3 regions of the Fundicoccus sp. Sow4_F4 genome follow, and region 3 is predicted to be linked to each of the others. Evidence: riboswitches for the same ligand, from Rfam matches in the RefSeq annotation. Region 3 holds a riboswitch; each other region holds the start of a gene.
What was found. A riboswitch is a leader RNA that binds a small molecule or an ion and turns the genes downstream of it on or off. The one in region 3 is predicted to bind cobalamin.
Positions count from the first base shown of each region.

Region 1: linked by a shared signal. The riboswitch ahead of ACTQ5J_RS08760 (glutaredoxin family protein) and the one ahead of ACTQ5J_RS06370 (DUF4430 domain-containing protein) in region 3 are both predicted to bind cobalamin.
Region 2: linked by a shared signal. The riboswitch ahead of ACTQ5J_RS05505 (methionine ABC transporter ATP-binding protein) and the one ahead of ACTQ5J_RS06370 (DUF4430 domain-containing protein) in region 3 are both predicted to bind cobalamin.

Region 1 covers NZ_JBQKLQ010000005.1:102,852-105,118, reverse strand. Annotated here, with positions in the region: gene ACTQ5J_RS08765 (putative quinol monooxygenase) at 102-443, shown strand; adenosylcobalamin (AdoCbl) riboswitch at 826-968, shown strand; gene ACTQ5J_RS08760 (glutaredoxin family protein) at 1,126-1,350, shown strand; gene ACTQ5J_RS08755 (ribonucleotide-diphosphate reductase subunit beta) at 1,362-2,267, shown strand, end outside.
Region 2 covers NZ_JBQKLQ010000002.1:332,561-334,827, reverse strand. Annotated here, with positions in the region: gene ACTQ5J_RS05515 (phosphoribulokinase) at 1-157, shown strand, start outside; gene ACTQ5J_RS05510 (hypothetical protein) at 293-580, shown strand; cobalamin riboswitch at 740-934, shown strand; partial or broken gene ACTQ5J_RS05505 (methionine ABC transporter ATP-binding protein) at 1,063-1,581, shown strand; one part of gene ACTQ5J_RS05500 (IS3 family transposase) at 1,597-2,267, opposite strand, start outside.
Region 3 covers NZ_JBQKLQ010000003.1:168,933-171,199, reverse strand. Annotated here, with positions in the region: gene ACTQ5J_RS06380 (ABC transporter ATP-binding protein) at 1-190, shown strand, start outside; gene ACTQ5J_RS06375 (ABC transporter permease) at 187-924, shown strand; adenosylcobalamin (AdoCbl) riboswitch at 1,006-1,156, shown strand; gene ACTQ5J_RS06370 (DUF4430 domain-containing protein) at 1,316-1,762, shown strand; gene ACTQ5J_RS06365 (ECF transporter S component) at 1,738-2,267, shown strand, end outside.

The DNA.
Region 1 (2,267 bases), on a different contig from region 3:
CGGCAACGCGGGATAGTGAGTCGTATTTGTTCTAAAAAATTTTTTCAAAGAAGTTCTATCTCAGAAAGGAGAATAATTATTCTACAGAAAGGAGTTTGAGTATGATAAGCATCAATATTTATTACACTGGAAAAGCAGATAAGGCCCAGCAATTTGCCCGTGAGATGAAAGAAAAAGGACTAGTTGATCGGATTCGTCAACAAACAGGCAACTTACGCTATGAGTACTTCACGCCACTTGGCCAACCAGAAACAATTCTTTTAATCGATGCATGGGCTAAGCAATCATCACTCGATGCGCATCACCAGTCCCCGATGATGGATGAAATCATTGCCTTGCGAGAGAAATATGGCTTGACGATGACCGTCGAACGATTCGTTAGTGACACTAATGGAATTCCCGAATATGATGCGACCTTCATTCGCGAGTCGCAAGCGGACTAAACTGCAATTTCAAGAGAAGATTCCAGACAGGCATATCATGATTTATCTAGATGATAGAAATTATCTGTTGGAGTATGACAGTGAGATAAAGAGTGCGATTATAAGCGAAAGTTTAAGTAAGTAATATTTGGTCAGGTAAATTTCCATGTCCTTATCACTTATTTGTTGAAGCACACGATGCGAGTTTGTAAAGCATGATAAAATCAGTACAAAGGTAGGGCGTTCGTGATTAATACAGATCTTAAAATGATGATGCGGATAAAGTAACTGACAGAAATAAATTTAAAAATTAGAAAAACCCGAGATTACGATGATGTAATCTCGGGTTTTTCTCTTGCTTACTTGTCTAGATAATCAATTATTTCAGTGTTGGTCAAATAGACTTGCAGTAAATCTAGATTAAGGTGAAGCTGGTGTAAATCCAGCACAGTCCCTATGCTACTGTGAGCCATTATTTAATGGCAAGTCAGATCTCCATCTATGAACAATAATTGTTACATCTCAGGGTTTTGTAACATTTGTTTATATCTGTTTGCTTATTTTGGACATTTTGTGTCCTTTTTTAAGTTTGAAGATTATGACAAAGGCCTGGGAGCTTTCTGTACATAGTCTTTTTTATTGGCTAAAATTGTGCAGGAACTTCTGGAGGAATATCCTGTAATAAATTTTAGAGGAGGCCAGCATGAAGAAAGTCGAGCTATACACCAAAGATGGTTGTGGTCAGTGCCAGCTACTTAAGCAGTGGTTAGGTATGAAAAAAGTTACTTATAGTGAAGTGAATGTCAGTCATAATGAACCAGCCCTTGAATTACTTCAATCACGTGGTATGACATCTTTACCACGCATAAGGATTGATGATGAATTCATTAAATATAGTGAGTTTATTGATATATTAGATTACTTATAAAGGAGCAGACAATGATCAAAACAGTCATAAAACGTACGGGTGATATCGTAGAGTTTGATAGAGAAAAAATTAAAATCGCGATCACTAAAGCTAATAATGAAACTAAAGAAATGACAGAAGAAAATATCGAAAGTGTGACACAGAATATTATTAACGGGATTGATCAAGAATCGCTCGATGTAGAAACGATCCAAGACTTAGTCGAAGAAAAGCTCATGTTGAACCTGTTTACTAAGACCGCCAAGGCTTATATACTTTATCGCCATGAGCGAATTGAAGAACGGAAGCCAGATATTTTTAAAGGCCGAAAGAATCTGAAACCCTTTGAGTATCCAGAATTAGCGTTATACAAAGAAGCGATTCAACACTCCTACTGGCTGCATACGGAATACAACTATACGAGTGATATTCATGATTATAAAATTAATGTCCAGCCACATGAGCGGACCGCGATAAAGAATTCTATGCTAGCCATTGCCCAAATTGAAGTAGATGTTAAAGAATTCTGGGGGGATTTGTATAAGCGTCTCCCTAAACCAGAACTTGCGAATGTTGGCTTTACCTTTGCAGAATCCGAAGTCCATCATAGTGACGCTTATGCCCATCTATTAGAACTATTAGGTCTTAATAGTGAATTCGAACGAATTGAAGAAATACCTGCACTTGACCATCGCGTTAACTATTTGAAGAAACATAATGATTATGCCAGAAATGGTAGCAACCGGGATTACACGATCGCAATTTTATTATTTTCGGCTTTCATTGAACATATTTCTTTATTCAGCCAATTTCTAATAATTATGGCATTCAATAAACACAAAAATCTGTTTAGTGGAATATCCAATGTGATTGAAGCGACTTCTAAGGAAGAACAGCTTCATGGGGAGTTTGGGATTGATCTCATTAACACGATTCGC
Region 2 (2,267 bases), on a different contig from region 3:
TGTCATAGAGCGGGGCGTCAAACTGACTGATTTAAAAGAGTTCCACCCACAGCGGCGAATTCAGTATGAACGGTTTATGCACCCTTACAGCGAACACTTTGATGTCGTGATAAACACGTCTAACAACAATTTTGTGTTAGAAAAATTTGAGGTCTAGTGGTCAAGGTCATATGGTTGTGAAAAGGCAATTCCAACGCGCGATAAAACGTTACGGTGTCTGACACTATACTTTGAGTTAAAGGAATAGAATCAGAATGAATTTTTGCAGTCAAATAAAGTTGGGAGGATAAGCATGATGAGCAATAAAAGTGAGAAAATCAATCCAAAAAGCATCAAGCAAAAGAAAATAGAAGTAGTGGATGGCTACACAATCAAGTACCATGCAAGTGGCGAGACCATCTGGTCAAAAGGCAAAATAGTTGACGACCAACCAGAAGGCTATTGGGAATGGTACCGCATTGATGGCACCATTAAGCGTTCAGGCTACTTTGAAAAAGGAGACCCGGTGGGCGAATGGATTACCTATGATAGCAAAGGTGAACCATATAAAATCACCCAACGTGAAAAAAAGCGAGGCTGAAAGTTTATTCCAGCTCTCTTTCTATGTAAGACAATCTGTCTAATTGTGCTATTAACCTTACTTTATAGAAATCTAAATAACCTATGATTAGCTTAATGAATATGTTGCAATACTACATGTAGTGTTAATGGGCTTAAAATATAGTGTTACAATACAATATATAGTGCCTAATTATTTGGCGGCATCGCAATGCCTTAAAAGGGAATCCAGTTGAAAGCTGGAGCTGCCCCCGCAACTGTTAGTGTGGACGAATCAGTAAACCACTGTATCACCTAGCTGTAGGTTAGGAATACGGGAAGGGCTGTAGTAGGACGAAGCATGAGCCAGGAGACCTGCCAAATAATTTAGTTTCTATTTTTCGGGGATGGAAAAGAAGAAACGATGGAATTCTAATACAGACTCTCTATCGTTTTTTTGCCGTTCATCCATAGATGAGCGGTTTTTATTTGTAAGTAAATGCAGTATTTAGAGGAGGTACATATGTGATTGAATTACGTGATATAGATGTGATTTTTCATGACGATGATCGTGTCGTCACAGCGGTGAAAGATGTTTCGATGGCAGTCGAACAAGGCGAGATCTTTGGAATTGTTGGTTATAGTGGTGCGGGGAAAAGTACGTTAGTGCGGACGATTAACTTGTTACAAAGACCAACTAAAGGAACAGTCAATGTCAATGGACAGAATTTAATGGAGTTAGCACCTAAAGATTTAAGGGAAGCTCGTAAGAAAATTGGGATGATTTTTCAACATTTTAACTTAATGGAATCACGCACGATTTTTGAAAATGTCGCTTTCCCATTAAAAGGCAGCGGATTGAATAAGAAAGAAGTGGCTGCGAAAGTAGCTGAATTGCTCAGCTTAGTTGGTTTGAAAGAAAAAACCGATAATTTCCCTAGCCAATTATCAGGAGGTCAAAAGCAACGGGTTGCGATAGCGCGTGCCCTCGCCAATGATCCAGATGTCCTGTTGTGTGATGAAGCAACAAGCGCCTTGGACCCTGTAATAAAATAAAATTTAAGCTGCAACCTGATTCCGAAACTCCAATGGTGTCAGGTTGTTTAATTTAGATTGGAATCGTGTTTCGTTATAAAACCTGATGTAACTATCGATAGCTTCTACTAATTTTTCATAAGTCAGAAACTTTTTTAAATGGTAACATTCACATTTAAAATGGCTAAAGAAGCTTTCAATAGGCGCATTATCTAACACTTCACCTGTACGCGACATACTCCTAATATATCCTTGTTGTGTCGTAAATTGACGATATTCACCAGAAGTATATTGACTACCGCGATCGCTATGAATTAAAATGCCTGTTTCAGGTGCAACCTGAATTGCTTGATTTAAGGTATCCATCACTAAAACGGTATCATTTTTTAAGCTCACTTGATAGGCAATAATTGAGCCATCATAAAGGTCCTTTATTACACTTAGATACGCTTTCTGACTCATACCAAAGAAGAGATGAGTAATATCTGTGACCCATTTTTCATTGGGTCTATCTGCGCTAAATTCACGATTCAGTCGGTTGGGTTCTATATTACGATAACTCGCTTGAGCACTATACCCCTTTGCGCGGCGAATATGGGACTTCAAGCCCATTAATTGCATTAAGCGGCGAATCCTTTTCAAACTATAATTTCTTGAGTGATAACGATTAATATGTATCTGTACACGACGATAGC
Region 3 (2,267 bases):
GATTGTTTGGGTCACGCATAGTATCGAGGAAGCGGCTTTTCTTGGGCAGAATGTGTGGGTGATGGAAGAAGCCAGCGTCATAAAAAGTTTACAGAATCCCTTAGCTGCCAGTGAGAATTACCGGCAACAGGCCCATTATTTTGAGCAACAATTGTTACTGCGACAACTTTTGGGAGGCAATCAGCGATGAAACAAATGCTGTCTAAGGTTTATGCTATTTGTATGGTCCTGCTTGTCTGGTATGGCGCTTACCGTATGTTGGAGGCATTTATCGTGCCAAATCCTTGGCATGTATTTGAGTATTTGTGGCGTGAGTCGCTTGGCGGGAGCTTGTGGCCACATATTCAAGCTAGCTTGTGGCGGATTTTATGGTCAGTCGCGGGCTCTTTATTCTTTGGCGCCTCCTCGGGTTTACTGGCAGGCAGTGTCCCTCTTGTTGATCGGTTGTTAACGCCAATCGTCTATTTGTTTTATCCAGTTCCACGGGTGGCCTTCTTGCCAGTCTTTTTACTCTTATTAGGCTTAGGTGAGCTGTCAAAAGTCGCCTTAATGATTGCAGTAGCAGCGTTTTATATTTACATTCCTTTGCGTGATACAGTCAAATATTTGCCAAAAAGTTACTTGCAACAAGCCCGGCAATTTGGCTTTAATGCTTGGCAGACTTTGAGGTATATTATTTTACCATGTGTGGCACCAGAATTATTGACGGCCTTAAAATTAACATTGGGGACAAGCATGGCAACGTTATTTTTCGTAGAAAATTATGTCACCCAGTGGGGTTTGGGCTATTTTATTATGACGAGTTGGTTCAAATCGGATTATATTGCCTTGTATGCGGGCATCGTTTTACTTAGCTTACTAGGCAATATCCTGTTCGCTTTATTGGGCCTCGTTCAAACACTCAGCATCAAGTGGCAAGCTTGAAGTAGCTGTTAAATTTTCCTTACTTCTTTCTGTCAAGACTTGAAATAAACGAGCGTTTGACCTAAGATAAATTGAGATAGAATTACCGTTCAAAGACAGCTGAAAGATGGAAGTTTGGTTCAATTCCAACACGGTCCCGCCACTGTAATCATGTGACAACATGTAGTCAGATCTTTCTTTCAGTTTGCTAATTTTTGCGATGACTATTCCGAGGCAGAATAGAATCGTGCAGCAGTCTATGTAGGGGTACATAGGCTGTTTTTTTGCATACAAGGTATGGCTGTTTTTTATAGACTGGATGAAAAACATCTCAGATAGCTCTGCTTGTGTCGCTGTTTTAGCAAATAATTGGCTTCTATCAAAGCTTAAGTTTACTAAGGAGGAATTATTTATGAAAAAATGGTTATTACTTTTATCAGCATCTTTTGTCTTAGCAGCGTGTGGTCAAGAGGTTGCAGAACCCCAAGTTGACACGTCAGCTGATACAGCGACAAGTGTCGTTGAAAGCGAGGTCAGCTCAGAGCTTGCGAGTTCAGAAACAGATGCTGACTTAGTTGAGGTCACAGTGTCCGTAACGGAAGATGGCGAATTAATTACAGACGGTGAACAAGTAGTCGAAGTCGAAGAAGGTGCACTGTTATTAGATGTGATGAAAGAACATTATGCTATCACAGAAGACGGCGGCTTTATCTCAGCCATTAATGGCGTAGAACAAGATGAAGATGCAGGCAAATGGTGGATGTTTGATGTCAACGGTGCAATGGGCGAAACCGGTGCGGCAGAAACTGAATTACAAGCAGGTGACTTAATTGAATGGAAACTAGAGGCCTTCGAATAAAACCAAGAAAATACTTTAGCGTTCAAAGAATTGCTGTCTTAGCTGCCCTAACCGCCATGAGTCATGTTGGGCGCTTGCTCTTCCAGTTTATCCCTAATGTTCAGCCAATGACGACGATTCTCTTACTGATTGCGCTAGTGATGGGGACTGTTGACGGGCTGGTTGTCGCTTTATTGTCCTTGTTACTATCCAATATGTTTCTAGGGATGGGTCCTTGGACAATGTCACAATTTATTGCGTTTACAGTCGTTATATTAGTGACGGGTTGTTTGCGACCGGTCTACCGATCAAACCGCCTACAGCCACTACTGAAACGTGGCCTGTTTATTGCTTTTGCTTTTCTGACAGGTTTGCTGTACGGCTTTGTTATTTCAATAATCGATGCTAGATTATTCGGCATTGCTAATTTCTGGGTCTATTATTTACAAGGCCTATCCTTTGATCTGTTACATGCTGCTGGAAATGCTGCCTTCTTCTTAATCTTGGAACCAATTCTGGTACCCTT